3 regions of the Streptomyces sp. NPDC045678 genome follow, and region 3 is predicted to be linked to each of the others. Evidence: riboswitches for the same ligand, from Rfam matches in the RefSeq annotation. Region 3 holds a riboswitch; each other region holds the start of a gene.
What was found. A riboswitch is a leader RNA that binds a small molecule or an ion and turns the genes downstream of it on or off. The one in region 3 is predicted to bind S-adenosylmethionine.

Region 1 (10,453 bases), on a different contig from region 3:
TCGCGCTGTAGTGGACGAAAACATCCGCACCACCGTCGACCGCGATGAAGCCGTACCCCTTCTCCGCGTTGAACCACTTGACGGTGCCCTGAGCCATGCCTAACTCCCCTATTACTGGCCCTTGCACAGGACCGCACTTCGCGGACCCGGGTCAGACCTCACCCCCCACTGGTAGGGGTGTGCGCCGGAACGCGTCGACCGCCGCTGAATGTATCTGTCCAACTGCCGTCTGCAACAGGTCAATCGGACGAGAATTCTGGGCACGCCCGATCGGTAATATACGGAGATTCCGTCCGAATTCAGGGCAAGTCGGGCCAGGCAAAAGCCGCAAAAGGTTCAAATGGGCGGTGCTCTTTGGCTGCTTCTTGTCGGCAAGAGGCCGACTTCGTATATGCGCTCGGCAAGAGTGGCGGAGCGTGCTTCCCAACTGTACCGCGCTCAACCATGCAGAATTGCCCCCTCCGTTTCTCTCGCGGAGGGGGCAATTCAGATAACGCAGGGTGCTTGCGAAAAGATCAGCCGCCGGCGACGGCGGGAATGATCGAGACGCCCGCGCCGTCCGGCGTGGCCGTCTCCAGACCCTGCTCAAAACGGACGTCGTCGTCGTTCACGTACACGTTGACGAAGCGGCGCAGCTTGCCCTGGTCGTCCAGGACGCGGGCGGCGATGCCGGTGTGGTTCTTCTCCAGGTCGGCGATGACCTCCCCGAGGTTCGCCCCCTCAGCGGCGACCTCGGCCTTGCCGCCGGTGTAGGTGCGGAGAATGGTGGGGATACGGACGTTGACGCTCATCGGATTCACCTCAGAAGTACGGGGGCGGAGAGAGGCGCCCCTGGAAGGGGCGCGGGGAACTGCGCGAGGACGGACCACGGGCCCGCAGCCGGCGGCGGACACAGGGCCCTACGGCGACTAACCGGCGAGCCCCGCGGAGCGGAACGCCTCAAGGCTCGGCTTGATCGTGGCGGTGGCCTGCGACGTCTCGGCGACAGCGTCGAGCGTCTTGAGGCCGTCCCCCGTGTTGAGCACGACCGTGGTGAGGGACGGGTCGATGAGGCCCGCCTCGACGAGCTTCTTCGTGACGCCCACCGTCACCCCGCCCGCGGTCTCCGCGAAGATCCCTTCCGTGCGGGCGAGAAGCTTGATCGCGTCGACGACCTGCTCGTCGTCGACGTCCTCCACCGCACCGCCCGTACGCCGCGCGATGTCCAGCACGTACGGCCCGTCGGCCGGGTTGCCGATCGCGAGGGACTTGGCGATCGTGTTCGGCTTCTGCGGACGGACCACGTCGTGGCCCGCCTTGAACGCCGCCGACACCGGCGAGCACCCTTCCGCCTGCGCGCCGAAGATCTTGTAGGGCTTGTCCTCGACGAGGCCGAGGGCGATGAGCTCCTTGAGCCCCTTGTCGATCTTCGTGAGCTGCGAGCCGGAGGCGATCGGGATGACCAGCTGGTCGGGGAGCTCCCAGCCGAGCTGCTCGCAGATCTCGTACGCCAGGGTCTTGGAGCCCTCGCCGTAGTACGGCCGCAGGTTGACGTTGACGAAGCCCCAGCCCTCGCCCAGCGGGTCGCCGATGAGCTCGGAGCAGAAGCGGTTCACGTCGTCGTAGTTGCCCTCGATGCCGACGAGCTCGCCGCCGTAGACCGCGGCCATGACGACCTTGCCCTGCTCCAGGTCGTGCGGGATGAACACGCAGGACCGGAAGCCGGCGCGGGCCGCGGCGGCGCCCACCGCGCCGGCGAGGTTGCCCGTGGAGGAGCAGGACAGCGTGGTGAAGCCGAAGGCGCGCGCCGCTTCGAGCGCCTGCGCGACGACGCGGTCCTTGAAGGAGTGCGTGGGGTTGCCGGAGTCGTCCTTGACGAACAACTTGCCCTGTTGCACGCCGAGTTCCCTGGCGAGGTTGTCGGCCTTGACGAGCTTGGTCCAGCCGGGGTTCAGGTTCGGCTTGTCGGCCACGTCGGCGGGGACGGGCAGGAGCGGGGCGTAGCGCCAGATGTTGGCGGGGCCGGCCTCGATCTGCTTGCGCAGGGCCTCCGGGTCGCCGAGCGGCAGGTCGTACGCGACTTCGAGGGGCCCGAAACACTCGGCGCAGGCGAAGATCGGGCCGAGCGGGAACTTGGTGCCGCACTCACGGCAGGAGAGGCCGGAGGCGGGCCCGAGGTCTACGGAAGAGGTGGTGCTTTCGGTGGCGACAGTCTGCACAGCCATGGAGGCGAGGCCCTTTCTCCTCATCTTCCTCGCGACGCATCTCGCCGCGAGACGGAATTGGCACCTTCGCCAGCCGGGAGCCTCGCTGCGCTTGTCTGCGCGAGACCGACTGGGTGGTTGCCGGGGCTTCAACGGGCCGTATCCCTCTGCCCCTCTGGATGAGCGGTATTCGATTATGGGTTTCAGTTGTGAATCTCAGATCTTGTCCGAGAACGCGGTGGTGACCCCGACATGCGATGGCCACCGGCGTTGTTCAAGACTGTAACCGAAGCCCCGGACCCTTGAGATAGTCGTCCGAACCGCGAGATGGATCACATATGGGAGGACCACGACCGTGCTGGAAGAGGTCGAGCACTGGCTGAGCAGGCGTTCCTGGTCCGTCGCCGACCGCCCGCGGGACCTGCTGGCCGCCGCCAAAAGGACGGGCGGCGCGTCGGTGAGCGTCGTACTGCCCGCGCTCGACGAGGAGGGGACGGTCGGTGAGATCGTCGCCGAGATCCGCCGCGAGCTGATGGAGAAGGTTCCGCTGGTCGACGAGCTCCTGGTGGTCGACTCCGGCTCGAAGGACCGTACGGCGGAGGTCGCCGCCGCCGCGGGCGCCAAGGTCGTCCACCGCGACGTGATCCTGCCGCGCCTGCCGGCCGTCGCGGGCAAGGGCGAGGTGCTGTGGCGCTCGCTGCTCGCGACGAGCGGCGACATCGTGGCGTTCGTCGACGCGGACCTGAAGGAGTTCTCGGCGGACTTCGTCGCCGGGATAGTCGGCCCGCTGCTCACCGACCCGGACGTGGCGTTCGTGAAGGCGATGTACGACCGTCCGCTCGCGGGGGCGGACGGGCAGGGCGGCCGGGTGACGGAGCTGATGGCGCGGCCGCTCCTGAACATGCACTGGCCGCGGCTCGCCGGGTTCGTGCAGCCGCTGGGCGGCGAGTACGCGGCGCGCAGGTCGCTCCTGGAACGGCTGCCGTTCCCCGTCGGGTACGGCGTGGAGCTCGGCCTGCTCGTCGACGCGCTGCACACCGTGGGTCTGGACGCGCTGGCGCAGGTCGACGTGGGGGTGCGCAGGCACCGGCACCAGGACGGGCAGGCGCTCGGGCGGATGGCGGCGGCGATCTACCGGACGGCGCAGGTGCGGCTGGCGCGCGGTCATCTCGTACGTCCCGAGCTCACGCAGTTCGTCCGCGGGGAGCACGGGTTCGAGCCGAGGACCCACCCGGTGGACACGGAGGAGCGGCCGCCGATGGCCGATATCTCCGAGTATGCGCACCGTCGCGTGGCGTAACAGCCGAATATCATGCGCTTTGCCTACATTTCCCTTTATGTGGGTCAGATGCATGTGGGCAGAAGATGCCCTGAGAGTCGTGCGGCGGGCGGGCGTGCTGACGCTCGCCGCCGCCACGGTCGCCGCCGGGTTCCTCACCGCGACCGCGGCGCCCGTCGCCGCGGAGGTCGTCGCCGCGAAGGTCGTGGCCGCGAAGGTCGTCGAGCGCCGGACCGACACCCGCTTCCTCAGCGAGGACGACGGCGCGGTCGGCCCCAAGTACCGCAACGACCTGAGCGTTGACGCCAAGACCTCCGAGGTGCCGGACAGCGACCGCGCCAGGGCCCGGCGCGCCGGCGACGTGCTCGCCGAGACGGGCAGCTCCCGGACCCTGCTCCTCGGCGGGGCCGCGGCGGCGCTCTGCGGGCTCGGCGTACTGGTGATCGTCGCGGCCCGCAGGCGCCGCGACTGACCCACCCGGCCCAGCGGCACACGGCGGCCGGATTCCCTTCTCAGGGAGTCCGGTCTCCGTACGTTTGAGGGTTTACGGGACGGGCTACGTTTTGCCACATGGTCTCCGAGTCCGCACCGTCAGCAGCGCAGGTCCTCGTCGCGTCCAACCGCGGCCCCGTCTCGTACACCGTCGGAGAGGACGGTGAGCTCACCGCGAAGCGCGGCGGCGGCGGACTGGTCTCAGGACTCAGCGCGATCGGCGACGAGGCGGACGCCCTGTGGGTGTGCGCGGCGCTCGGCGAGGGCGACCGCGAGGCGGTGCGGCGCGGCGTCGGGGAACCCGGCGTGCGCATGCTGGACATCGACGCGCGCATCCACGCGGACGCGTACAACGGCATCGCCAACTCGGTGCTGTGGTTCGTCCACCACATGCTGTACCAGACGCCCCTGGAACCGGCCTTCGGCCCGGAGTTCCGCGCACAGTGGGCGGCGTACGAGACGTACAACCGGGCGTTCGCCGAGGCGCTGGCCCGCGAGGCGGCGCCCGGGGCGGCCGTCATGGTGCAGGACTACCACCTCGCGCTGGTCCCCGGCATGCTCCGCGAGCTCCGCGAGGACGTGCGCATCGGCCACTTCTCGCACACCCCGTGGGCGCCCGCCGACTACTTCCGGATGCTGCCGGACGACGTCGCCGAGCAGCTGCTGCGCGGCATGCTCGGCGCGGACCGGCTCGGCTTCCTCACCGGCCGGTGGGCCGACGCGTTCACCGACTGCTGCGTGCGGGTCGTGGGCGGCACGTCGGGCACCCGCATCGGGGTGCACGGGCTCGGCGCCGACGCGGACTTCCTGCGGGAGCGGTCGCGGCGGGACGACGTCGAGGAGCGGATGCGGACGCTGCGGGAGCAGGCGGGCGAGCAGGACGGCGAGGCCCGCAAGCTGATCGTGCGGGTGGACCGCACCGAGCTGTCCAAGAACATCGTGCGCGGCCTGCTGGCCTACCGGGAACTCCTCGACAGCCGCCCCGAGTGGCGCGAGCGCGTCGTACACGTCGCCTTCGCCTACCCGTCCCGGCAGGACCTGGCGGTCTACCGCGACTACACGGAGGAGGTCTCCCGGCTCGCCGCGGAGATCAACTCCACGTACGGGACGGACGGCTGGACCCCGGTGGTCCTGCACGTCAAGGACGACTTCGCCCGCTCCCTCGCCGCCTACCGCATGGCGGACGTGGCCCTGGTCAACCCCATCCGCGACGGCATGAACCTCGTCGCCAAGGAGGTCCCCGTCGTCTCCGACGACGGCTGCGCGCTGGTCCTCTCGCGGGAGGCGGGCGCCCACGAGGAACTCGGCGAGGACGCCCTCACCGTGAACCCGTACGACGTGACGGCGACGGCCGACGCGCTGCACGCCGCCCTGCTCATGCCGTGGGACGAGCGCGCCGAACGCACCAAGCGCCTCGCGGCGGCGGCGACCGCGCTGCCGCCCGCACAGTGGTTCCTCGACCAGCTGCGGGCACTCACCGGCTGATCCCGGGCCCGGCGGTCGAGGCCGCCGTTCTTCTGTCTGCGACCCGGTGGGGGCTGGTCGCGCAGTTCCCCGCGCCCCTGGGTGGTCCACACCGTCCGGCTCCTCCGGGTCGGACGACCCAGGGGCGCGGGGACTGCGCGACCAGCCCACGACGGCCCGCAGTCGCGCACCGTCAGTGCAGCCGGGAACCGATCCACGACAGCAGCCGCACCACACCCGCGGGCCCGTCCACCACCAGGTCCGCCCGGTCGGCGAGCTCCGCGACCTCCGAGCTGCCGCTGCACACGAGCACCCCCGCCACACCGTCCGACCGGAGCTTCTCCACGGCGCCGAAGGCCGGCAGGTCGCCGAGGTCGTCGCCCGCGTACAGGACGGACTCGGCGCCGACCTCCCGCAGGTACTCGGCGAGGGCCACGCCCTTGTCCATGCCGGGCGGGCGCAGCTCCAGGACGAGCCGGCCCGGCTCGACGATGAGGCCGTGCCGGTTCGCCAGCTCACCGAGCGGCTCCCGCAGCGCCTCGAAGGCGGCCTGCGGGTCCTCCGCGCGGCGCGTGTGCACCGCGACGGCCCGCCCCTTCTCCTCTATCCACGTGCCGCGCCAGGCACCGATCGCGTCCAGGAACCCGGGGAGTTCGGCGCGCACGGCCGCGACCCCGGGGTGCGGCTCGGCGGCGCGCACCGTGCCGGTGACGGCGTCCCAGCGCTCGGCGCCGTAGTGACCGAGGACGACGAGGTGCTCCAGGCCCGGCACGCCCGCGAACCCGCCGTAGCGCACGGCGACGCCCGCCGGGCGGCCCGTGACCACGGCCGCCGACAGCAGGCGCGGGGCGAGCGCGGCGAGCACGCGCGCCGCGTCGGGGTGGGCGCGCGCCTGCTCCGGGTCGGCGACGATCGGGGCGAGCGTGCCGTCGAAGTCCAGCGCGACGACCGCCCGGTCGGGCCGGGCGAGCAGCGCGGCGAGGCCGTCGCGCCCGGCGGGCGTCACGGGCTCGGGCGGTCCGGACGGACCGGACGGACCGGGCTGTCCGGACGGATCGGGCAGGTCCGACTGCGAGTACGTAGGGTCACCCATGGGCCCGACCTTAGCCGCGTCAGCGCTCGTCGCGCCGGGAGTCCCGCACCCGGCGCAGCCGATTGACCGTAATCGGATCGTGGGCGAGCGCACGGGTGTCGTCGAGAAGGGCGTTCAGGATTTGGTAGTAGCGCACCGGGACCATCCCGAGCTCCTCGCGGATGGCACGTTCCTTGGCTCCGGGACCGGGCCACGGCCGCCGTTCGAGGGCGAGCACGGCACGGTCCCGCGCGGAGAGGGCGTCCGGAACGTCCGTGCCGCCGTCCTGCTCATCCGGGTCGTGAACGCTCATGCCAGCACGCTACTCGGCGTTCTCCTCGGTCATCGCCCGGCTCTGGATCCGGCCCAGCACCGACTTCGGGTTGCCGCCCTCGCCGACGGTCCTGCCGATGTCCTTCTTGATGTCGGCGGAGACCTGCGCCCACGACGTCTTGCCCACCGGATACAGCTCGGAGGTCGGAAGCTCGTCGAGGAACTTGCCGAGCTCCGTGTGACCGCGGTCCTTGGCCATCGCCTCGGACGCGGAGGTCGTCACCGGCAGGATGTCGTACTCGTTCGAGAAGTCGAGGACGTTCTTCTTGCTGTAGGCGTAGTCCAGGAACTTGCCGGCCTCCTTGCGGTGACCGTTCTGCTTGAACGCCATCATCCAGTCGGCGACACCCATCGTGGCCTGCGCCTTGCCGTTGATGCCGGGCGCCGGCACCATGCCGAACTTCACGCCCTTCTTGGCGGCCATCTTCATCAGCGTCGGATGGCCGTTGAGCATGCCGACCTCGCCGCGCGAGAACGCCGCGAACGCCTCCGCGCGGTTCATCTCCGCGGGCGCCGTCGGACCGGTCAGGCCCTTGCCGACGAGCTCGTCCCGCAGCCAGGCGAACGTCTTGGCGTTCTGCGGGGAGTCGATGGCGTACGAGCCGACGTTGTCGGTGTAACCGCCGCCGCCGCTGAGCATCCACATCAGCGTCTCGGCGGGCGCCTCCTCGGGGCCGAGCGGCAGCGCGTACGGGATCTTCACGCCGCGCGCCTTCAGCGCCTTCGCGTCGGCCTGCAGCTCGCTCCAGCTCTGCGGCGGCGTGAGGTTCGCGTCCTTGAAGAGCTTGGTGTTGTAGAAGAGCAGGCGGGTGGAGGAGGCGAACGGCATGCCGTACTGGATGCGGTTGACCTCGCCGGCGCGCGAGAGGGGCGCCAGGAAGTCGGCCTGCGTGGCGATGGAGAGGAGCTCGTCGGCCTCGTAGAGCTTGCCCTGCGCGGCATAGTCGGCGTACGCGCCGATCTGCGCCAGGTCGGGGGCGTCGCCCTTCTTGACCATCTCCTTGACCTCGCGGTCCACGTCGTTCCAGGAGTGGACGGTGACGTCGACCTTGATGCCGGGGTTCTCGGCCTCGAAGCCCTTGACGACCTTGTCCCAGTACTTCTTGGAGCTGTTCGCCGCGGAGTCGCCGTAATCGGCCGCCACCAGCTTGAGGGTGACGTCGCCGGAGTCGCCCGGACCGCCGCAGCCGGCGAGCACGCCCGCCATGCCCAGTGCGGCCACCGCCGCGGTCAGTCCTGTCACGCGCCGCTGCACAGCTGTCCCACCCTCATTGCTTTGCTTCTACGTTCCGCACCTTGCCGAACTGCGATTTTCTCCCGAGTCCGGACACAAGGTCTACACCACCCGAGTCTCACTTGTGCAACGGCGTCTCACCGGCCCCGAGCATTGCAGGCCGCGCCCGGCGGCTGCTATGCACATGGCGTCGCTCGAAACGTTCTTGCACAGCACATCGTTCATGCACAGCACGCACTGACGAGGAGCCTTGGCGCATGTCGCGTACCGCAGAAGAAATAGCCACCCAGCCCGCCTGCTGGCGCCGGGCGGTGGAAGCGGCCGCCGCCTTCGACGACCTGCCGAGGCCCGGTGAGCGGGTCGCCGTCACCGGCTGCGGAACGTCCTGGTTCATGGCCATCGCCTACGCGACGCTGCGCGAGGCGGCGGGCCTCGGCGAGACCGACGCGTTCGCCTCCTCGGAGTTCCCGGCGGGCCGCACCTACGACCGTGTCGTGGCGATCACCCGCTCCGGCACGACGACGGAGGTCCTCGACCTCCTGACCCGCCTCAAGGGCACCGTCCCCACGCTCGCGCTCACCGCCGATCCGAAGACGCCCGTCATGGACGCCGCGGACTCGGTGGCGGTCCTGGACTGGGCGGACGAGGAATCGGTCGTCCAGACCCGCTTCGCCACGACGGCCTTCGCCTTCCTGCGGGCCGGCCTCGGCCACATCCCCGGCCTCAAGACGGTCCAGGACGCGGCGGTGGACGCGGAACTCGCGGTGACGGAACCGCTGCCGGCGCCGGTGGTCGGCGCGGAGCAGTGGACGTTCCTCGGCCGCGGCTGGACATACGGTCTCGCGCTGGAGGCCGCACTGAAAATGAGAGAGGCCGCGGGTGCCTGGACGGAGTCCTACCCGGCGATGGAGTACCGCCACGGCCCCATCTCCATCACCGGCCCCGGCCGGGTGGCCTGGATGTTCGGCATGCTGCCGGAAGGCCTGGCGGAGGACGTGGCCCGCGTCGGCGGCGAACTGGTCGCCCGCCAGGAGGTCGACCCCCTGGCCGACCTCATCCGCGCGCAGCGGCTCGCCGTGGCCCTGGCAGAATCCCGCGGCTACGACCCGGACCACCCCCGCAACCTCACGCGCAGCGTGATCCTGACAGCACCCCCCACCCATTGATCCATCACCACCGCCCGGCCCCGCCCCCCCTGAACCGCCGCTCCGCGGCGAACATCTCCCGCCCACGGAAGCGAACCCGGGTGGGTGCGCCCCCTGAACCGCCGCTCCGCGGCGGATGCCTCCCACCCACCCACCCGTTCACCCCGCACCGAACCACCCCGTAGGAGCCGCCGCCGGAGCGGCGCGGGGGCCGGTGCCCCACAGCGGGGCAGGCCGTCGCGGAGCGACGGAGCTTTACCGGGGGCGACAGGTGCGGGGCAACGGGTGGGCGGGTGGGAAGACCGCCGCGGAGCGGCGGGGTGGTTCCGGCGCCCGACGGTGGGGCAGGCCGTCGCGGAGCGGCGGAGCTTTACCGGGAACGACAGGTACAGGGCAAGGGGCGGGTGGGTGGGAGAGCCGCCGCGGAGCGGCGGAGTGGTTCCGGCACCCGACAGTGGCGCAGGCCCCAAAAACGCCCGCCCCGACACGGGACCCCGAAGTGGACTAGACCTCTCACGGGGTGACGCGCGAGACTGTTCCCGTGAGACACGTCATCGCCCTCGATGTGGGCGGCACCGGAATGAAGGCCGCCCTGATAGGGGCGGACGGCACCCTGCTGCACGAGGCCCGCCGCCCCACCGGCCGCGCCCGAGGCGCCGACGCGGTCGTGGAGTCCATCCTCGACTTCGCCGCGGACCTCCGCGCCCACGGCATCGCCCACTACGGCGAGCCCGCGACAGCGGCAGGAGTGGCCGTCCCCGGCATCGTCGACGCCGACCGCGGCATGGCCGTGTACGCGGCCAACCTCGGCTGGAGCGACGTCCCCCTGAGGGACCTCCTCAGCACCCGCCTGGAAGGCATCCCCGTGGCCCTCGGCCACGACGTCCGCACGGGCGGCCTCGCCGAGGGCCGCATCGGCGCCGGCAAGGGCGCCGACCGCTTCCTGTTCGTCCCCCTCGGCACCGGCATCGCGGGCGCCATCGGCATCGGCGGCGCCATCGAACCCGGCGCCCACGGCTCGGCCGGCGAGATCGGCCACATCGTCGTACGCCCCGGCGGCCCGCCCTGCGGCTGCGGCCAGCGCGGCTGCCTGGAGCGCCTCGCCTCCGCGTCCGCGGTCAGCAAGGCGTGGGCCGAGGCGAGCGGCGACCCGGAGGCGGACGCCGCGGACTGCGCGAAGGCCGTGGAGTCCGGTGACCCGAGGGCCCAGGAGGTCTGGCGGAACGCCATCGACGCCCTGGCCGACGGCCT
Region 2 (10,453 bases), on a different contig from region 3:
GATCGCACTACATGACGGTCTACCGCAACGGCGAGGAGATCAACTCTTTGCCCGTGACCACGGGCAGGCCCGGCTACTCGACGCGCAACGGCGTCAAGGTGGTGCTGGGCAAGGAGTACTCCGTACGCATGACCAGTGCCAGCATCGGCGCATCGGACTTCTACGACAAGATGGTCTATTACGCGACGCGGGTGACCGACTCGGGTGAGTATGTGCACGCCGCGCCCTGGTCGGTGGGCTCGCAGGGCTCCGCGAACACCAGCCACGGCTGCACCGGCATGAGCACGGGCGACGCCGCCTGGTTCTACGAGACCGTCCGCCAGGGCGACCTCGTGACGGTCATCAACAGCTACGGCGAGGACATGCCGGCGTTCGGCAACGGGCTCGGCGACTGGAACCTGAGCTGGAAGAAGTGGCGCAAGGGCAGCGCGCTGCTCGCCGGGACCAAGGAGGGCCCCGCGGCGGCCGACGCGGCCAGGCTGCGGCCGCGGGTCTGACGGCCCGGCAGAGAGCCTGTCAGAGGCGCGCGAGAGGGGCCCACGCCACGGCGTGGGCCCCTCTCGCGGAAATCGGTGGACCGCTGGTGAATCGCTCGAGCCTCGCTCAGGCCTCGACGGCCGTCCTGCCGCGCAACAGCCCGGCCAGAGCGCTCGCGAACTCCACCGGATCGACCGGCAGGGTCACCGCGGCCTCCGCCCGGCTCCAGGTCGCCAGCCACGCGTCCTGCGGGCGCCCCATGAGGAGCAGCACGGGCGGCGACTGGAAGACCTCGTCCTTGATCTGGCGGCAGACGCCCATGCCGCCGGGCGCCGACTCGCCGTCGAGGACGCAGACGTCGATGCCGCCCCGGTCCAGCTCCTTGATGACCGCGTGCGGCGTCGCGCACTCGATGAACCGGACCTCGGGAACATCCGTGGCCGGCCTGCGGCCCGTGGCCAACCGGACTTGCTCGCGGGTGCTCGAGTTGTCGCTGTAGACCAGCACCGTGGCGGTCGGCTGCATTGTTCCTCCGATACGTCGAGCTGTTGCGTCGAGCTGTGCCGTCATGGGATCGGGAACCGATGCGCGGATGCTACTCCTCCCGACACCCCGTCAACACCGCTTCGGACAGGCCTCCGATGGGCCATCCGGGCAGGACACACCCCGTAGACACTCCGAACGGCACCCCCCGGGGTGAGGGCGGGATAAGCGACCGACATAATGTCGGTCGTGGCGACAGCAACGACAGTAGATACCGGGCACGCGCACCCGCCGGTCAATCGACCGAACCTCACCAGCGTCGGAACCATCATCTGGTTGAGTTCCGAGCTGATGTTCTTCGCGGCCCTCTTCGCGATGTACTTCACCCTGCGATCGGTGACAGGTCCTGATCACTGGAAGGAAATGGCCTCGGCCCTTAACTTCCCGTTCTCGGCGACGAACACCACGATCCTGGTGCTCTCCTCCCTCACGTGTCAGCTGGGCGTGTTCGCAGCTGAACGCGGGGATGTGAAGAAGCTCCGGATGTGGTTCATCGTCACCTTCATCATGGGTGCGATCTTCATCGGCGGTCAGGTGTACGAATACACCGAGCTGGTCAAGCACGAGGGCCTCTCGCTCTCGTCCGACCCGTACGGCTCGGTCTTCTACCTGACCACCGGCTTCCACGGACTGCATGTGACAGGCGGCCTCATCGCCTTCCTGCTGGTCCTGGGGCGCACCTATGCGGCCAGGAGGTTCACCCACGAACAGGCGACCGCAGCCATCGTCGTGTCCTACTACTGGCACTTCGTCGATGTGGTCTGGATCGGCCTCTTCGCCACGATCTACATGATCAAGTAAGCGGAGGTCGCTCACGCGACGTAATCCGAAACATTCCAGAAGCATCGACGCAGAAGATCCTGACACCGGGGTAATCCGTGAAAAAGCTCTCCGCACGACGACGCCATCCGCTGGCGGCGGTCGTCGTCCTACTCCTCGCGCTGGCGGCCACCGGGGGGCTGTACGCCGCGTTCGCGCCGGCGGACAAGGCGCAGGCCGATGACACCGCCCAGTCCCTCGCCATCGACGAGGGCAAGAAGCTCTACGCCGTGGGCTGCTCCAGCTGCCACGGAACCGGCGGTCAGGGCTCCTCCGACGGTCCGAGCCTGGTGGGCGTGGGCGCCGCCGCTGTCGACTTCCAGGTCGGCACCGGCCGCATGCCGCTCCAGCAGCCGGGAGCCCAGGCGCCCAAGAAGAAGGTCATCTACAACCAGGCCCAGATCGACCAGCTGGCGGCGTACATCTCGTCGCTGGGTGCCGGTCCCTCGGTTCCGACCGAGAAGCAGTACAGCCCGGACGGGGCGGACATCGCCAAGGGTGGCGAGCTGTTCCGCACCAACTGCGCCCAGTGCCACAACTTCACCGGTGAAGGTGGCGCGCTGACGCACGGCAAGTTCGCGCCGTCGCTCGAAGGTGTCTCCCCGAAGCACATCTACGAGGCCATGCAGACCGGCCCGCAGAACATGCCGTCCTTCCCCGACACCACGATGCCGGAGAAGAACAAGAAGGACATCATCGCGTACCTCGACGCGGTCAACGGTGAGAAGACCGAGAGCCCTGGCGGTCTCAAGCTGGGTGGTCTGGGTCCGGTCAGTGAAGGCCTCTTCGGCTGGATCTTCGGTCTCGGCTCGCTGATCGCGGTCGCCGTGTGGGTCGCCGCTCGGACCGCAAAGGCCAAGAAGTCATGAGTAGCCAAGAGATTCCAGAAGAGAACCTGCCCAGCAAGCAGGAGACCGAGCACGGCTCGGTGGCCGTGACGGAAGAGAACCCGTTCGCCGACCCGGGGCTGCCGCCCCACGAGCACCGCGTCCAGGACATCGACGAGCGGGCCGCCAGGCGGTCCGAGCGCGCCGTGGCGTTCCTGTTCACGCTGTCGATGATCGCGACGGTCGGCTTCATCGCCTCGTACGTGGCGATTCCCGCCGACAAGAGCGTCTTCATCTGGCCGATCGGTCACGTCAGCGGCCTCAACTTCGCCCTGGGCACCACCCTCGGCGTGGCGCTGTTCTGCATCGGCGCGGGCGCGGTCCACTGGGCCCGCACCCTGATGTCCGACGTGGAGATGACCGACGAGCGGCACCCGATCGCGGCTGAGCCCGAGGTCCGCGCCAAGGTCATGGAGGACTTCAAGCAGGGTGCCGCGGAGTCGGGCTTCGGTCGGCGCAAGCTGATCCGGAACACGATGTTCGGCGCGCTGGCCCTGGTCCCGCTCTCCGGCGTCGTCCTGCTGCGCGACCTCGGTCCGCTGCCCGAGGACAAGCTCCGGCACACCAAGTGGGCCAAGGGCAAGATGCTCGTGAACATGAACACCCACGAGCCGCTGCGGCCCGCGGACGTGGCGGTCGGTTCGCTGACCTTCGCCATGCCCGAGGGCATGTCCGAGCACGACCACGACTTCCAGACCCAGATCGCCAAGGCCGCCCTGATGATCGTCCGGATTCAGCCGGAGAACATCAAGGACAAGCGCGAGCTGGAGTGGTCGCACGAAGGCATCGTGGCGTACTCCAAGATCTGCACCCACGTGGGCTGCCCGATCTCCCTGTACGAGCAGCAGACGCACCACGTCCTCTGCCCGTGCCACCAGTCCACCTTCGATCTCTCCGACGGTGCCCGAGTGATCTTCGGCCCGGCCGGCCACGCCCTGCCGCAGCTGCGCATCGGCGTGAACGAAAAGGGCTACCTCGAGGCGCTCGGCGACTTCGAAGAGCCCGTCGGTCCTGCCTTCTGGGAGCGCGGATGAGCACCACCACGACATCATCGAACGACAACCGCCAGAAGGCGCCCGCCGGTGAGCGGGTAGCGGACTGGGCCGACGGCCGGCTGGGGATCTACTCCCTCGCCAAGGCCAACATGCGCAAGATCTTCCCGGACCACTGGTCCTTCATGCTCGGTGAGATCTGCCTGTACAGCTTCATCATCATCATCCTCACGGGTGTGTACCTGACGCTGTTCTTCCACCCGTCGATGAACGAGGTGGAGTACCACGGCAGCTACGTCCCGATGCAGGGACAGTTGATGTCGGAGGCGTTCAACTCGACCATGCACATCTCCTTCGATGTGCGCGGTGGTCTGCTGATCCGGCAGATCCACCACTGGGCGGCGCTGATCTTCCTCGCCGGCATGTTCGTGCACATGATGCGCGTCTTCTTCACGGGTGCGTTCCGCAAGCCCCGTGAGGTCAACTGGCTCTTCGGCTTCCTGCTGTTCGTCCTCGGCATGTTCACCGGATTCACCGGTTACTCGCTCCCGGACGACCTGCTCTCGGGAACCGGTGTCCGCTTCATGCAGGGCGCCATCCTGTCGATGCCGATCGTCGGCACGTACATCTCGATGTTCCTGTTCGGCGGGGAGTTCCCCGGCGGCGACTTCGTGGCGCGGTTCTACTCGGTCCACATCCTGCTGTTGCCGGGCATCATGCTCGGCCTCGTGGTGGCGCACCTGATCCTGGTCTTCTTCCACAAGCACACGCAGTTCGCGGGCCCCGGCAAGAGCAACAAGAACGTCGTCGGCATGCCGCTGCTGCCCGTCTACATGGCCAAGGCCGGAGGCTTCTTCTTCCTGGTCTTCGGTGTCATCGCGGTCATCGCGGCGATCGCCTCGATCAACCCGATCTGGGCCATCGGCCCGTACCGCCCGGACCAGGTGTCCACCGGCGCCCAGCCCGACTGGTACATGGGCTTCGCCGAGGGTCTGATCCGTGTGATGCCCGGCTGGGAGATCAACCTCTGGGGCCACACGCTCGCCCTGGGCGTGTTCATCCCGCTGGTCGTGGTCTTCCCGCTGGTCCTCGTGGCCATCGCGGTCTACCCGTTCATCGAGTCCTGGGTCACCGGCGACAAGCGCGAGCACCACATCCTGGACCGCCCGCGCAACGCCCCGACCCGTACGGCCTTCGGTGTCGCCTGGATCACCGCGTACATGGTCATGCTGGTCGGTGGTGGCAACGACCTGTGGGCCACGCACTTCCACCTGTCGCTGAACGCGATCACCTGGTTCGTCCGGATCGCCTTCTTCGCCGGACCGGTCATCGCCTTCATCGTGACCAAGCGGATCTGCCTGGGTCTGCAGCGGCGCGACAAGGACAAGGTGCTGCACGGCCGCGAGTCGGGTCTCATCAAGCGGCTGCCGCACGGTGAGTTCATCGAGGTCCACGAGCCGCTCAGCAAGGAGCAGCTGCACACGCTCACCGCGCACGAGCAGTACAAGCCGGTCGAGCTCGGCCCCGCGGTCGACGAGAACGGTGTCGAGCGCAAGCTGTCCGGTCCGCAGAAGCTCCGGGCGAAGCTCTCCAAGGGCTACTACGGGGAAGAGGGCCAGATCCCCAAGCCCACCCCCGACGAGTACAAGGAGATCACGAGCGGCCACGGCCACCACTGATCATCTGAAGCTCTGAAGCTCTGACCAAAAGGTCGCCACGGCAGGAGCCCCGTCCATTGCATGGACGGGGCTCTTTGCCGTCCCGGAGGCTGGATAGGGTGGTCCCACCGTCCCACCCCGACGTGGCGGGGTGTTTCCTCCATACGCAGACGAAAAAACCAGGAGCGGCTATGAGCGCTGTGACCCCCGCAGGAGGCGACACCGCGGCGGACCGTTCCTGGCCCGACGTACTGAACGGCCTGCTCGACGGGCGCGACCAGAGCGCCGACGACACGGCCTGGGCCATGGACCGCATCATGCGCGGCGAGGCCACCGACGCCCAGATCGCGGGGTTCGTGGTCGCCCTACGGGCCAAGGGCGAGACCGTCGAGGAGATCTCCGGCCTGGTACGCGCCATGTACGCGCACGCCAACGTCATCGACGTGCCGGGCCCGACCGTCGACATCGTCGGTACCGGCGGCGACGGCGCCAAGACCGTCAACATCTCGACCATGTCCGCGATCGTCGTCGCGGGCACCGGCGCGAAGGTCGTCAAGCACGGCAACCGCGCCGCCTCCAGCGCGTCCGGCGCCTCCGACGTACTGGAGAAGCTCGGCGTCAACCTGGACCTCACCCCTCAGCGGGTGGTCGAGGTCGCCGAGGAGGCGGGCATCACCTTCTGCTTCGCCGTGAAGTTCCACCCCGCGCTGCGCCACGCGGGCGGCGCCCGCAGCCAGCTCGGCATCCGCACCGTCTTCAACCTGCTCGGCCCCCTCACCAACCCGGCGAAGGTGCGCGCCCAGGCGGTCGGTGTCGCCGACCCGCGGATGGCGCCCATCGTGGCCGGGGTCTTCGCCGAGCGGGGCCACTCGTCCCTCGTCTTCCGCGGCGACGACGGGCTCGACGAGCTGACGACGACCGCCACCTCGCGGGTCTGGACGGTGCGGGACGGCGCCGTGCGCGAGGAGGCGTTCGACCCGCGGGACGTCGGGATCGGCCTGGTGCCCGTCGAGGCGCTGCGGGGCGCCGACGCCTCGTACAACGCGGAGGTCGCGCTGCGGCTGCTCGACGGGGAGACCGGGCCCGTGCGGGACGCGGTGCTGCTGAACTCGGCGGCGGCCCTGGTCGCCCTCACGCCCACCGATCAGCCCCTCGTGGAGCAGATCGGCGCCGGCATGGCGAAGGCGGCGCAGGCGATCGACTCGGGGGCCGCGAAGCGGGCCCTGGAGCGCTGGGTGTCCGCCAGCAACCGCTGAGGAATCCACTGAGGAATCCGCTGAGAAGTTCCCTCCTTCGGCGCGGCGATGTGACGCACGGCGCAGTCCGGAATCTGGACTGCGCCTTGCGCGCCGAAGATCGTGTGGCAGGATGCTGCACAGGTCATGAGTGACAGCGACTACGGCCCCGGCCCGCTGTCCGGCAACCCTCCGTCCGTGGCGGGGTGCCCCGGGTGAAGACCAGGCCGTACGCAGCGAGGCGTATGGCAAGCGCGGACCCCTGGACATCGGTGAATGTCACAGCCCTGGGGTCCTGGTCCTCAAGGGAGCAGTCTCGTGAGCAAGCGAATGTGCTAGGGCCTTCGGCCCCTCTCCGCGCACCCTTCTTCTCTTCATCACTGCACCGCCGCAGGCCTCGGGCCCGGCCGTCGTCGCAGTGAACTCACTTGCCTCTTACGGGAGTTCGCCATGTCCGTTTCCGCTGTTGCCGCCGACTCGTCCGTCTGTGCCCCGCTCGCCGTCCTCGGCCGGGACGTCACCGTTCCGCTGGTCACCGGCGGTGAGGTGACCTACGCGGCGCTCGACTACGCGGCGAGCGCGCCGGCGCTGCAGCGCGTGTGGGACGACGTGGCCGCGTACGCCCCGTACTACGGCAGCGTGCACCGCGGCGCCGGGTACCTCTCGCAGCTGTCGACCGACCTCTTCGAGAACTCCCGTAAGACCGTCGCCGAGTTCCTCGGCTGCCGCGAGGGCGACCAGGTGGTCTTCACGCGCTCCACCACCGACTCCCTGAACCTCCTCGCCGCCGCCCTGCCCGCCGACTGCCAGGTCTTCGTCTTCGAGACCGAGCACCACGCCTCGCTGCTGCCGTGGCGGGACGCCCGCGTCACCTACCTCGACGCGCCGCGCACCCCCGACGAGGCCGTCCACACCCTGGAGCGCGCACTCGCCGACCGCGACCCCTACGGGCAGGCTCTCGTCTGCGTCACCGGTGCCTCCAACGTGACCGGTGAGCTCTGGCCGGTGCGCGAGCTGGCGGCGGCCGCTCACGCGCACGGTGCCCGCATCGTGCTCGACGCCGCACAGCTTGCGCCCCACCACCCCGTCTCCGTCGATGAGTTGGACGTCGACTGGGTCGCGTTCTCCGGCCACAAGCTGTACGCGCCCTTCGGCTCCGGTGTCCTCGCCGGCCGCTCCGACTGGCTGCGCGACGCCGAGCCCTACCTCGCGGGCGGCGGCGCCTCGCGGAAGGTGACGCGACGCCCCAGGGAAGCGGGCGGCGGCGTGGACGTGGAGTGGCACGACACCGCCGCCCGCCACGAGGCAGGCTCCCCGAACGTCATCGGCGTCTACTCCATCGCCTCCGCCTGCAAGGCGCTCACCGACGCGGGCTTCGACGAGCTCGTCGCCCGCGAGCAGCACCTCATCCGGAAGGTCCGCGAGGGGCTCGCCGAGGTGCCGCAGGTGCGGGTCCTCTCCCTCTTCGGCGACGACGCGCCGCGCGTGGGCGTCATCTCCTTCGTCGTGGACGGCTGGAACAGCTCGCACTTCGCCGCCGCGCTCTCCGCCGAGTACGGCATCGGCGTACGCGACGGCCTGTTCTGCGCCCACCCGCTGGTGCGCACCCTGCTCGACAGCGAGCCCGACGAGCCCGGCGAGTGCGGCGCCCCCGAGGCCGCGCCCGGCGAGAAGTCGCTGAACGCGATCCGCGTGAGCTTCGGCGCGGGCACTCCCGACGAGCACGTCGAGCGCTTCGTGCGCGCCGTCGGGGAACTGGTCGCGGACGGCGCGCGGTGGAGCTACCGCACCGAGGACGGGCGTTGCGTGCCGGACACCGGCGCCGCCTGAGCGGGCAGGCGTGAGCCGAGCACGATCGTCCGCGCGGCGCCCGGTGGTCGAGGGCGCCCTCCGCGGGGACGACGAGGTCGGCGCGCGCCCGCAGGTACCGGATGAGGAGGTGCGCCCAGTGCTCCGGGGCGGCGGCGAGGTGCCCGACCTGGGTGGGTGTCGCGCCCTTTTGCGGGCCGAAGGCACGGGCGACGCCGCGCACAGGACGTCGAAGGGGTTGCAGGCGACGCGGATCCCGGTGTCCGCGAGGCGCGGGTCGATGCCGGTCGGGTCGATGCGGTTCAGGAGCGTCAACTCCCGGCCCCCGCGCGGCGGTTCCCCTCCGTCGAGGTCCAGGAGCCTGGCCCCGAGGGTGTGCAGGGCGCCCGCACCGACGGCCGCCGCCACGACCAGCGGTACCAGGACCGACGAGCGGGCCGAGCGGGACTGCAGGACTAGGTGCGCGGCCGTGCTGACCGCGACGAGGCACAGCCAGTCAGGCGGGGAGGTCCAGGGGCAGCCCTGAGACCAGCCGTCTCGCCGCCCCCGCCTCGGCGAGCGCGACCCCGATCACGGGCGGAAAGAGCAGCGCGGGCATCACGACCAGTCGCTTCCGGCCGACGAGGACCTTGGCGCCGCGCGGAGGGGGTCCGCGGATGGGGCCGGCTTCGAGGACGGCGAGCTGCACTCCAGCTCCGCCTTGGGCGGGGCCTTGGGCTGCTCGGGGCTGTGCGTCAGGACGTAGCTGGTCGCGGCGGTGCCGAGCGGAATCGCGACGGCCGCGGCCGGGGCGGCCGTGCGGCGGGAGAAGGCCATGACTGCGAGGGTGCGCGGCGGACCGCACCGCCAGGGTGAGGCGTGGATGAAGGAACCCTCATGCGGGGAGCGTGCCGGAGCTCCCGGTGATCAGGAGTCGAGACCGATCGCGAAGGCGGCTTCGAGGTCGTGCTGCGAGTACGTGCGGAAGGCGACGTGCGTGTCCGTCCCCTCGACGCCCGGGATCTTGCTGATCCGGCCGGGGATGACGTCCGCCAGGTCGTCGTGGCGCGGCACGCGCACCATCGCGATCAGGTCGTACGTACCGGTCACGGAGAAGACCTCGCTGACCGAGTCGAGCGCGGCGATCGACTCGGCGATCTCCGGAATCCGGTCCACGCTGGTCTTGATGAGCACGATCGCGGTGATCACGGCTGGCTGTCTCCCTCGGTGGCCGGTGCGCTGCCTTTCACATGCACTCTAGTCCTCCGCAGACTCCACCCCCACGCGAAGAGGAACCCGAGCGAGAAGCCCACGAGGTGCGCCAGATAGGCCACCCCGGTGCCCTTGCCGCCCTGCCCCGCCGCCAGCCACTGCAGCGCCACCCAGAACGGCAGCACCACCCATGCGGGAAAGCGCAGCGGCAGGAAGAAGAGGAACGGGAAGAGGCTGGTGACGCGCGCCTTAGGGAAGAGATAGAGGAAGGCGCCGAGGACGGCGGAGATCGCCCCGGACGCCCCCACGAGCGTCTGGTCGGAGCCCGCGTGCGCGGCCGCGTAGGCGAGCAGGGCGAAGTAGCCGCAGCAGACGTAGAAGAACGCGTACAGGAGGTGCCCCATGCGTTCCTCGACCATGGCCCCGAACACGTACAGGAACAGCATGTTCCCGAGCAGATGCAGCCAGCTCCCGTGGACGAACAGAGCGGTGAACGGTCCCAGGGCGGCACGCGGGACGCCCTTGAAGAGCTCGACGGGGACGACGCCCCACCGCTCGAAGTAGGCCTGCTGCGCGGCGAGCAGTTCATTGCCCCTGCCGTACGAGGGGTTGAACCCGGACACCGGCGAGATCACGAAGATCACGCAGCAGACGGCGATCAGTCCGTACGTCACCGGGGCGGACTGTCCCCTGAGCAGTCGGCCCGCCTTCGTACCCCATGTGGCGATCATGAACAGAGCATGACGTAACGGGCGCTACCTGCACAGACCGCCATGCCGCCGTGGAGGCCGCCACGTGGTGCCCCTTACAGGCCTTAGGGTTACGGGCAATACGCACCAAGG
Region 3 (10,453 bases):
GCGCCTTCCCGACGGGCGCCTCCGCGGGCCTGGTCACGTAGCCGTCTCGTTCCAGGGTCTGGAGCAGCACGTTCATCGTCTGCCGTGTCACGAACGCGCCGCGCGCGAGCTCGGAGTTCGACAGCCCCGGCCGTTGGGCCAGCAGTTCGAGGCAGGAGTAGTGCGTCACGCTCATCCCGAGCGGCCGCAGCACCTCCTCCATGGCTGCGCGCAGCGCGCTCGAAGCCTCTTTCAGCAGGTAACCCAGTGATGTGGCCAGGTCGATGCCGGTACCCCTTTGACTCATGTCAGGATTCTGACATAGCTTGCCCGTGTCAGTAATCTGACACGCAGAGATCTGGCACGAAGAGAAGGAGCATCGCCATGCCCGTCACCGGTCCCGACTTCATCTCCCTCCAGGCGCGCGACCTCGCCGCGTCGCAGGCGTTCTACGAGCAGTACCTCGGTCTCGTCCGCTCGCAGGCCGGGCCTCCGCACGCCGTCGTCTTCGAGACAGAGCCGATCGCGTTCGCCCTCCGCGACATCGTTCCCGGCACCGATCTCTCCTCCGTCGCCCAGCCCGGCATCGGTGCCGCCATCTGGCTCCACGCCACCGGTGTGCAGGCCATCCACGACGCTCTCGTCGCCGACGGCCACACCATCGTGTCCGCGCCGATCGACGGCCCCTTCGGCCGGACGTTCACCTTCGCCGACCCCGACGGCTACCACGTCACCCTCCACGACCGCGCCTGACCGGATACCACGCGACGACCAGCGCGCCGACCGCCACCACCAGCACGGCAAGCACCCGCATCGCGGTGTCGAGGGCGGTGGTGAAGTCGGCGACGACTGAGGCTCGCAGGCCGGGCGATGCCAACTCCTTTACCGCCAGGGCCCGTTCCGCGGCGGGGACGGTTGTCGGCGCGTCGGGGCCCCGCAGCGGGACCGGGAGGCCCGCGGTGAACACCTGGGTCACCACGCTGCCGCCGACGGCCACGCCCAGCGCGCTGCCCAGCTCCCGCGCCAGACTCTGCAGCCCCGAGCCGACCCCGGCCCTGTGCGCGGGCAGCGCGGACATCATGCCGTGCGACAGCAGCGGCGTCGCCAGGCCGCAGCCGGTCGCGGTGAGGGTCGCCCCGAGCGCGTAGAAGGGGTACGGAGTGTTCGGGCCGACCAGCGACACCGCACCGAGACCGGCCGCAAGCACCGCGAGCCCCGACCCGAGCGTCAGCCGCGGGCCGACACGCCGCTCCAGCGCCACCGCGCAGCGCGGCGCGAGCAGCAGCGCCCCCGCCATCGGCAGCAGTCGCACCCCGGCCCCCAGCGGCGAGTAACCCTTGGCGTACTGCAGGTACTGCCCGTTGACGTAGAACAGACCGAACATCCCCAGGAACACCAGCGCCATGCCGACCGCGCCCGCCCGCACCACGGGCACGGCGAACAGCCTGGGGTCCAGCATCGGGTGCTCGCGCCGCAGCTCCCGGACCGCCCATACCGCCAGCAGAACCACCGCCGCCGCGAACCCGGCCAGCACCCGCGCGCTGCCCCACCCCGCCTCCGGGCCGGAGACGATGCCCGACAGGAGGGCCAGGAATCCGGCCGTCAGGAGGCCGGCCGACACCACGGACAGCGGACGGTCGTACCGCGGAGGCGCCGGGGAGAACGCCAGCACCAGGACGAGCGCCACCACGGACAGCGGCACCACGCACCAGAACAGCGCGCGCCACGACCCGAGTTGCAGCGCCGCGCCGCCGCCCACGTTGCCCAGGACGGCCGCCAGGCCCGTCATCGAGGCCCACACCGCCACCAGCCGCGGCCGACGGTGCGTCGGCGCACCGCCCACCATCAGGGCGAGCGTCGTCGGCAGCACCGCGGCGGCTCCCGCGCCGCTCACCACCCGGCCCGCGATCACCGTGCCGACGCCCGGCGCCACGGCGCACAGCACGCATCCGGCAGTGAACAGCCCCATGCCGGCCGACAACACCCCTTTGCGGCCCAGCCGGTCGGCGAGCGCGCCGCCCGGAATGAGCAGACAGGCGAAGACCACGACGTAGCCGTCGACCATCCACATCACGGACTCCGCCGACGGGCGCAGGGCGCTGCGCGACAGCGCGGGGACGGCGAGATTCACGGCGGAGACCATGCCGACCACCAAGGTCACGCACAGGCACATCACCGCGACGGTCAGCGGACCGGGGCTTTCGGACTCGAGCCCTTCAGACTCCCGGTCTTGGGGCTCCCGGCCTTGGGGCTCACGGTCTCGGGGCTCACGGTCTCGGGGCTCACGGTCTCGGGGCTCTCGGTCTTGGGGCTCACGGTCTTGGGGCTCGATCGCCGGGGTTTCGGAGGTTCGGGTCCTGTGAGGGAGCCTCATCGTGCGCCTCCTCCCGCGCGGACCAGTTCGGCCCTGAAGGCCAGCCGGTCGCCGCGGATGCGCAGGAACTCCAGGTCCACCGGCCGACCGTCCGGCATCCTCGTCAAGCGTTCGACGGTGAACAGCGCCGAACCGGCGGGGATGTCGAGGAGCGCGCACGTGTGCGGGTCGCCGCCCACCGCGTGCATGGTGACGCTCGCGGAGCCGAGCCGGCCGCCGATGGACTGCTCGATGAGTCCGAACAGGTCCCGGCCCGCCAGATCGGCGGTGAGCAGCGGCTCCCCGACGTCCGCGGCCAGGTAGGTCAGGTCGAGGGAGAGCGGCACGCCGTCCAGCAGTCGCAGCCGTTCGATGTGGACCACCCGGCCGCCGTCGGGGACGTTCAGCTTGCGCGCCACCTCGCCGGGCGGGCGCACCAGGCCCGCGACCCGCACCTGATTGACCACCTCGCCGTGCGTGCCCAGCGTTTCCGCGAGGCCGGTCAGTTGCTCCAGGGTGTGTTCGTAGGGCCGCCGTACGATCACGGTGCCGACGCCCTGGCGCCGCTCGACCACGCCTTCGCCGCGCAGTACGCCCAGCGCCTCGCGAACGGTGTTGCGCGAGACCGCGAAGTCGGCGATCAGCGTCCGCTCGTCCGGCAGCATGCCCGACGCGAACGCGCCCGAAGCGATCTGACGGCGCAGCACCTCGGCGACCTGCCGGGCCCGGTCCGCCCGGGTCCGCTGCCGGCTTCGCGGTGGCCGCTCGGTGGGCGGGACGACGTTCATGGAACCTCCGCTGCACGTGTACGTCTTTGCGCGGTCGGCCGGACAGGAGCCCCCGTGCGGCACCCGTCGAAACTAGGGCGCCAACATTTCCTGGACGTTACGCCACCTACTCTGACCTGCGACGACGGTCGTGGCCTGCGGCGGGGCGGGGTGTACGGACCAGTTACGCCACCTCGGCCGCCGCCCCGAACCCCTCCTTCCCTTTCCGTTTGCCGAAACCCTTGTTCCGCCTGACGGACTCGCCTAAGGTCAGCCGCCACGGCCCGGCCGCCCCGTGCGGCCGGGCTTTCCCTGTGCGAAACGCCAAAGGAGCGTGCGGTGGAGAACGAGTACGCGGACGAGGGCCGCGACATCGGCGTCGGTGACAGCGGCAGCGGGCGCGGCAGTGGCAGCAGCGACGGGGCGTACGGCGTAGGACGTCGCAGTTTCGTCGTCGGCGCCGGGCTGGCCGGCACCGGCGGCCTCCTCGGCCCCACCGGCGCGGCACCCGCGGCCGCCGCCGAACACGACGGACACGGCTCCGGTCACGGGAGCCGCGACGGGCACGGCGACCGCGGCACCTTCGGCCCCGACGACTTCCGCGCCAGGCACCTGCTGCTCGTACCCGATGTCGTCCTGCTCCCCGAGGGCCCCGTCAAGGACCGCGCGGTGCTCGTCCAGGACGGCACCTTTCGGGCCGTCGGGCCGGTCCGCAGGCTCACCCAGGCGCACCGGAACGCCGAACTCGTGCGCCTCAAGGGCCACTTGCTGATGCCGGGGTTCGTGGACGCGCACCACCACCTGACGCAGAGCTTCGGCAAGGCCCAGGCGTTCGGTCAGCCGTCGGAGATCTTCAAGACCGTCTGGGAACCCCTGGAACACGCGCTGGACGAGGAGACCGCGTACCTCTCCGCGAAGCTCGCCGCGCTGGAGGCGCTGCGCGGCGGGTTCACCACCGCCGCCGACGCCGGCACCCGCGCGCCCGTCGACGTGGGCGTCATCGCCAAGGCCGCCGAGGAGGCCGGGCTGCGCTGCGTGCTGTCGAAGGTCGTCTCCAACGGCAAGGGCGGCAAGGAACATGTGGAGCGCTTCCAGGACTCCCGGCTGATCCATCCCTCACTGGCGATACCCGTCCCCGAGGACGCCACCGCGGAGGTGCTGAAGAAGACCGCCGACCTGTGCGCGGACGCCGACGTAGTTTTCCAGGTCCACGTCAACGAGCACCTGGCCTCCGTCGAACGCTCCCTCAAGAGCGTGGGCCGACGCCCGTTGTCGTACCTGCACCACATCGGAGCCCTCAACGCGCACACCCTCGGATCCCACGCCACCCTGCTCACCCCCGACGAGATGCGCATGCTCGCCGACACGGGCGCCGCGGTCAGCTACAACCCGGTGGCCAGCGCCTGGAAGGGCAACGCCGTCGCGCACGCGCTCATGTGGCACACCATGGGCATCCGCTTCGGCACCGGCACCGACGGCACGCGCGGCAACGGGTTCCGCCTGGTGGACGCCGCGGAGAGCGCCCAGCGGCTGTCCTACGGCCTGATGTCCGGCGACTCCTCGTGCGGCGCGGGCCGCGTGTGGCTCACCCACGCCACCTCACTGAGCGCCGACGCCGTCGGGCTCGGCAGGGTGACGGGCGAGATCGCGGTCGGCAAGGCGGCCGACTTCCTGCTCGTCGACCTCCAAGTGCCCGAGCTCACACCGTCGTACGACCTGTCGTGGGAGCTGGTACGGATGGCCGACCGCGACCAGATCAGCGCGGTCTTCGTGGACGGCAGACTGCGCCTGTGGCACGGCTGGCCCACCGACTGGGACGGGCGTGCGCTGGTCCGCCAGGCCGCCGAGACAGGGCCGGAGGTCGTGCGGCGCGCCCGGATCCAGCGGGTGGACCCGGACCCGGACCGCGCCGCGCGCCGCCCGGGGCGCGCACGCTCCTGACCGACGCCACGGCGGCCGGAACCGGAGTCCCCTCAGGGGATCACCGTTCCGGGGCCGTTGTCCCCGCTCAGGTTCAAGCCGAACAGCGCCTTCGCCGCCGGTGCACCGATGTCCGTCGGGTTCTGCGCGGACGACTGCGAGGCCGTCAGGCCGGCGGCGGCGCCGCGCAGCAGCCACACCGCGCCGCCGTTCTTGACGGCACCCAGGTCCTCGCCCGGCGCACCCGCGACCAGGTCCGCCCTGCCGTCACCGATCACGTCGAGGAGCCGGACCGACCCGCCGAAGACGTCGCCGGACTCCGCGGTGCCCGGGACGCCCGTCGTGTCCTGGTGGAACGCCTGCGCGCCCTTGCCGGTGAGCCCGTCCCCGCCACCCTTGAGCAGCACCACGGCGCCGGCCTTCGCCTTCGAGCCGATCGCCTCACCGGGGACGCCGACGGCCAGGTCGGGGTATCCGTCGCCGTTCGCGTCGCCGGCGCCCAGGCGGCCGCCGAACTGGTCACCCTTCTCGCTCGCCCCGGGCACGCCCGCGGTGTCCTGGGTGATCGTCTGCGTACGGGTCCGGCCGGGACCGGACGACGAGCCGTAGTAGATCTTGACGGTGCCGGGGTCCTCCTCGGTGCCCTCGGTGTCGCCGTTCGGGAAGATCCGGGTGGCGAGGTCGGCGTCGCCGTCCTGGTCGAAGTCGGCGACCGCGGTTCCGGCCGACGAGCCGAGGGGCTGCGGGGCGGTGGACAGGCCCGTCCTGGTGCCGAGCCACAGCTTGCCGCCCTCGGCGTGGTTCTCGTAGACGTAGAACGTCGCCAGGTCCTCGATGCCGTCGCCGTTGAAGTCGCCCGCGGCGGTCGCGTTGATGAAGTTGTCCGTGCTGTACACCTTCACCGACTGCCCGCGTGCAGGGGCTCCGTCACGCCGGAAGGGGCCGTAGAGCACGTCGTGGTAGTCACGGTCCTCGCCGTTGCCCATGAACAGGTCCGCGTGCCCGTCACCGTCGAAGTCACCCGCGGTGATGTCCTCGCCGACCTGGGCGTTCGCCGGGGCGGGAAGGCGCACGGCGTCCTGGCCGGAGATTCCGGTTTTCCGGCCCCACAGGACGGTCACCGATCCGCCGACGTTGTTCTCGGGCCGGTACTCGCGGCTCACCACCGCCAGGTCGGTCAGGCCGTCGCCGTCCAGGTCGCGGGAGACCAACGCGTAGCCGAAGCCCTGGTTGTCGCCGGGGGCGCCGGGCACGCCGGGGCTGTTCTGGTCGATGACCGTGGTGCGGGCGGGGTCGGGGCCGTGCGCGGAGCCGTACCTGAGGGTGATGTAGCCGGCCCAGGCGTGCCCGCCGACGGTGGCGCCGGGCGCGGCCACGGCGACGTCCTGGTAGCCGTCGCCGTCGAAGTCCTCTCGTACGGTGGCGGCGGCGCCCTTCTCGGACGCGGTCCTCGCGGACGCGGTGCCCGCCAGGACCGGCACGCCGAGCGAACCGATCAGGGCCGCGGCCACGGCGGTCGAGGTGGCGGTCGACAGGGCGGGTCGGCGGATGCCCACGGTTCCTCCTTGGGCGCGCACGTGGTCGAAAGGCGTGCACGCGGACGTGACTCACCTCGGAGACACGCGGAAACAGCCGATGGTTGTGCGCGGCACAGCGGGTGAACGGAGTCCTACCGGATCCGGCGGATGCGGATGGGGCCGCGGGCTTCCGCCGGGTCGACCCGCTCGCCGCTCTGCGTGATCTCCACCTTGCCGGCCTCGACCAGGCTCCGGGCCGCGCGCCGGGCGGGCTCCATCAGTGCGCGCCACCCGTCGTCGTCCCCGTCGTGGGCCGCCCGCGCGGCGTCCGAGGGACAGATCGTGGCGTCCGGGGCCCGGCGGTCCAGCAGCTCCAGGATGGTCTCTTCCAGGCGCCGCTCGGTCTTCCGCTCGCTCTGTGTCACCGGACCAGTCTCGCACCGGCGAGCACAGAACGGCCTTCGCTCACAGCGGGCGGTCGTTGAGGATCTTCTGGAAGAGCCGGTGGTCGCGCCAGGCGCCGTTGATGTAGAGGAAGGAGGGCGCGACCCCGTACTCCTCGAAGCCGCACTTCCTGAGCACGCGCTGCGACGCGGTGTTGTGCATCAGGGTGCCCGCCTCGACGCGGTGCAGGCCTAGTTGGGTGTCGGCCGCCGCGCAGGCGTGCCGCGCGGCGGCGGAGGCGAGACCGCGGCCCACGTGTTCGGCGTCGATCCAGTAGCCGAGGTTTCCGCTGCGGGCCGGGCCGAGCACGATGTTCGAGACGGCCGCGTGGCCGACGATCTCGGCGCCGCTGACCAGCACCCAGTGCGCGGACCGGCCCGCACGGCCGTCCGCGAGCTGCACACGGACCCGCTCGGCCTGCCCCTCCGGGGTGTAGAAGGCGGCGGGACGGTCCGGTTCCCAGGGGCCGAGGTGGTCGCGGTTGCGCCGGTAGGCGCGGGCCAGGGCCGCCGCGTCGTCGAGGGCGAGGGGCCGGATGAGGACGCCTTGCACGAGGTCGACCGCTCCACTGATCATGCGCTCATCGTACGAGCGGCCGACCGGGACGCGTCAGCGTCCGCCCGCGACCCGCAGCACGGTGCCGGTGGCGTACGAGGCTTCGTCCGAGAGCAGCCAGGCGACGGCCGCCGCGATCTCGGAGGGCTGACCGGAGCGCCCGAGGGGGATGCCCGCGGCGAGCTTGGCGGGACGCTCGGGGTCGGCGTGGAACTCGGTCCAGATGACGCCGGGGGCGACGGCGTTGACCCGGATGCCGTCCCCGGCGACCTCCTTGGACAGGCCGACCGTCATGGTGTCGACGGCGCCCTTGGCGGCGGCGTAGTGGACGTACTCGCCGGGGGCACCCAGGGTGGCGGCGGCCGACGAGACGTTCACGATGGCGCCGCCGCCGTTGGCCTTCATGTCCCGTACCGCGCGCCGGGCGCAGAGCAGATAGCCGAGTACGTTCACTTCGAGCGCCCGGCGCATGTCCTCGGCGTCGGCGTCGGCGAGGAGCCCGACGGGGCCGCTGACCCCGGCGTTGTTGACCAGTCCTGTGACAGGGCCGAGCCCTGCGGCGGCGTCGAAGAGGCGGTCGACGTCGGTCTCGTCGGCGGTGTCGACCTCGACGGTGACGCTGCGGCGGCCTGCGGCGCGGACCGCGTCGGCGGCCTTCTCGGCGGCGGCCGCGTTGGAGCGGTAGCCGATGACGACGTCGTGGCCGTCCTCGGCGAGACGGGCGCTGACAGCGGCGCCGATACCGCGGCTTCCGCCGGTGACGACGGTGACGGGGTGCTGCACGGGGACCTCCGGCTCTGGGTGGCTGACTGTCGCGCCGCCCGGGCGCGGGGATCGCCCGCACCCGGATCACGCCGTCATCCTACGAACCGGTGATCTTGGTCAGCCGCGAGGGGCCTCGTGGCCGGTCCCGCCGGCCACGCCGACCAGCGTCGCGCCGGCCCTGTCGCACCGCAGCTTCAGCACGTTCCGGTGGGGCTGCCACTGGGCGAGGCCCTTGTGCTCGCGCAGCAGGCGGCGCAGGTGCTGCGGGTCGCGCGTCCACAGGGCCGCGGGGACGCCCCTGGTCGGGCCGAGCACGTGGAGAGCGATGCGGCCGTCGTCCGCGACGTCGTACGAGGACAGGAGCACGTCGACCGAGGTGTCACGGGTGTCGTGCGCGGGGGAATGCGTCATGGGGTGCCTCCGAGGTCGTGGACCCCGGGTTTCGCCGACCCGGTGATCCGCCGTTCCCCGTGCGCGTCGCACGGGGCGGGTCGTCACCCGGGGCACCCGCGACGGAGCGGGGTGCCGTCCAGCGAGCCGGGGCTTGACACTGGAACTCGTGACCCGCCCCGACCGTAACACTTCGCCTAGCGGGACGTCGCGGGAGTAATCGCGTCCTCCGGTGCGGCCGCTTCCGCGGGCAGGCTGTCCATGAAGGAGCTGACCGAGAAGACCGCGTTGCCGGGGCCCGCGGGGCCGTAGCCGGGCGGCGAGGAGAGGCCGTTGGCCTCCATCGTCGCGCGGTACGCCTCCAGGAGCCGCACGTGGTACTCCAGCGGCGCGCCCTGCGGGTTCGCCTTGCCGAGCGGCGTCGTGGGCTCCGGGCACCAGGTCGTGAAGCGGGGCGTGATGCCGCGCGACATGAAGTACTGCAGGCCCTCGACGGTGGAGTCGATGGCCTCGTCGACCGTCTTGAAGCCGAACGGCTCGGCCATCTCGACGCCCGCGACGAAGTTCGGGATCACGTTGCGCGGTCCGAACACCTCCGCGGAGTCCAGGATGCGGCGGTGCCACTCGTCACGGCCGACGTACCGCTCCTTGCCGGGGCAGTACCGCTCGAACAGGTACGGGTCCCAGACCTCGTAGTTCGGATGGTAGATCCGCACTCCGTAGTCGTGGAAGCGCTGCACGTCCTCCTTGGGCAGCGCCTGGGCGACGACCTTGCCGATCCAACGGCCCGGGAAGCGCTCCTCGATGGCCTTCGCGTACTGCCCGTAGAAGTCGGCCTCGTCCTTGCCCTGGAGCCGCGTGGTGATGGCGCCGCCGGTGAGCGTGTACGCGGTGGAGGACTTGTTCGTGTCGTACTTGTCGATGATGGCGAGGGCTTCGAGGACCTCGTCCATCGGCTTCACGCCGGTGTAGGGGCGGCCCGCCGCCTTCTGCTGGCGCCAGTTGTGGTTGATGTCGCAGTACTGGCACTCCTCCTTGGCGCCGAAGTACTGGCAGACCCGGAAGACCGTCAGGTAGATGAGGTAGCCCCATTGAATGGTGGGCGCCACCTCCATCACCGACTTGCCGTTCTCCAGCGTGTGCCGGTAGTAGTCCGGCATCGGGGGCAGGCCGACGTCGGAGATCCGCGCCCCGTCCAGGTACAGGCCGAGCACGCCGTGGTCGTCGGCGGCGACCCGGTAGGGCGAGGACGGGTTGACGCGCACCGAGACGACGGTGCGGCGCAGCCCGTACGGGCCGCCGGTGAGGACGATCTCCTCCGGCGGGCGGCGCAGGGCGGCGGCGCCCAGCTCGGGCAGCGTGCCGTGGTCGAAGGAGAAGATGAAGTACGACTTCGGCTTGACCTCGCCGTTCTCGTTGTCGCTGAGCGCCGACTCGTCGAAGGCGATGCCGCCGCGCAGCAGATCCTCCTTGATCACGGCTTCCCGCGGCACGTGCGGGAACCGCTCCATGAGTGACTCGATGAGCTGGGTACGGCTCTCGCTGCGGCTTGGCATGGGCCGGGCACCTCGGATCCTGTTCGGTCGATCTGTCCCGTCCACGCTAATACCCGCCCGATCCGTTCCGGATCCGACTCCGGTCTCAGTGCGTCTCCACCGCAGGTCTATCCTGCGAGGTCCGGGGCTCCCTCAGTCCCCGTCGAGCATGACAGGGACGCCGCTGCGGGCCGACGCGTAGCCGGCCTCCACCACGCGCAGAGTGCG

Region 1: it holds a riboswitch for S-adenosylmethionine, as region 3 does, so the genes downstream of both, thrC (threonine synthase) here and AC07DO_RS38640 (hypothetical protein) in region 3, are expected to answer to the same signal.
Region 2: it holds a riboswitch for S-adenosylmethionine, as region 3 does, so the genes downstream of both, AC07DO_RS04850 (aminotransferase class V-fold PLP-dependent enzyme) here and AC07DO_RS38640 (hypothetical protein) in region 3, are expected to answer to the same signal.

The regions. Positions count from the first base shown of each region.
Region 1 covers NZ_JBWKJS010000005.1:502,558-513,010, forward strand. The annotation lists gene AC07DO_RS20330 (cold-shock protein) at 1-97, opposite strand, end outside; gene AC07DO_RS20335 (MoaD/ThiS family protein) at 516-791, opposite strand; gene thrC (threonine synthase) at 909-2,204, opposite strand; SAM riboswitch class I at 2,222-2,369, opposite strand; gene AC07DO_RS20345 (glucosyl-3-phosphoglycerate synthase) at 2,539-3,483, shown strand; gene AC07DO_RS20350 (hypothetical protein) at 3,536-3,934, shown strand; gene AC07DO_RS20355 (alpha,alpha-trehalose-phosphate synthase (UDP-forming)) at 4,033-5,439, shown strand; gene otsB (trehalose-phosphatase) at 5,612-6,511, opposite strand; gene AC07DO_RS20365 (DUF3263 domain-containing protein) at 6,531-6,803, opposite strand; gene AC07DO_RS20370 (ABC transporter substrate-binding protein) at 6,813-8,078, opposite strand; gene AC07DO_RS20375 (SIS domain-containing protein) at 8,315-9,223, shown strand; partial or broken gene AC07DO_RS20380 (ROK family protein) at 9,744-10,453, shown strand, end outside.
Region 2 covers NZ_JBWKJS010000001.1:1,097,421-1,107,873, forward strand. The annotation lists gene AC07DO_RS04815 (L,D-transpeptidase) at 1-497, shown strand, start outside; gene AC07DO_RS04820 (hypothetical protein) at 604-1,002, opposite strand; gene ctaE (aa3-type cytochrome oxidase subunit III) at 1,201-1,821, shown strand; gene qcrC (cytochrome bc1 complex diheme cytochrome c subunit) at 1,899-2,708, shown strand; gene qcrA (cytochrome bc1 complex Rieske iron-sulfur subunit) at 2,705-3,760, shown strand; gene qcrB (cytochrome bc1 complex cytochrome b subunit) at 3,757-5,397, shown strand; gene trpD (anthranilate phosphoribosyltransferase) at 5,568-6,632, shown strand; SAM riboswitch class IV at 6,755-6,872, shown strand; gene AC07DO_RS04850 (aminotransferase class V-fold PLP-dependent enzyme) at 7,062-8,441, shown strand; partial or broken gene AC07DO_RS04855 (glycerate kinase) at 8,467-8,813, opposite strand; partial or broken gene AC07DO_RS04860 (SLC13 family permease) at 8,805-9,030, opposite strand; gene AC07DO_RS04865 (small hydrophilic protein) at 9,018-9,236, opposite strand; gene AC07DO_RS04870 (Lrp/AsnC family transcriptional regulator) at 9,327-9,608, opposite strand; gene AC07DO_RS04875 (rhomboid family intramembrane serine protease) at 9,605-10,342, opposite strand.
Region 3 covers NZ_JBWKJS010000016.1:20,023-30,475, reverse strand. The annotation lists gene AC07DO_RS38685 (MarR family winged helix-turn-helix transcriptional regulator) at 1-286, opposite strand, end outside; gene AC07DO_RS38680 (VOC family protein) at 364-732, shown strand; gene AC07DO_RS38675 (MFS transporter) at 710-2,140, opposite strand; gene AC07DO_RS38670 (GntR family transcriptional regulator) at 2,350-3,120, opposite strand; gene AC07DO_RS38665 (amidohydrolase family protein) at 3,712-5,040, shown strand; gene AC07DO_RS38660 (FG-GAP and VCBS repeat-containing protein) at 5,073-6,575, opposite strand; gene AC07DO_RS38655 (DUF3253 domain-containing protein) at 6,689-6,961, opposite strand; gene AC07DO_RS38650 (GNAT family N-acetyltransferase) at 7,002-7,556, opposite strand; gene AC07DO_RS38645 (SDR family oxidoreductase) at 7,590-8,318, opposite strand; gene AC07DO_RS38640 (hypothetical protein) at 8,418-8,711, opposite strand; SAM riboswitch class IV at 8,756-8,865, opposite strand; gene AC07DO_RS38635 (radical SAM protein) at 8,888-10,246, opposite strand; gene AC07DO_RS38630 (Gfo/Idh/MocA family protein) at 10,379-10,453, opposite strand, start outside.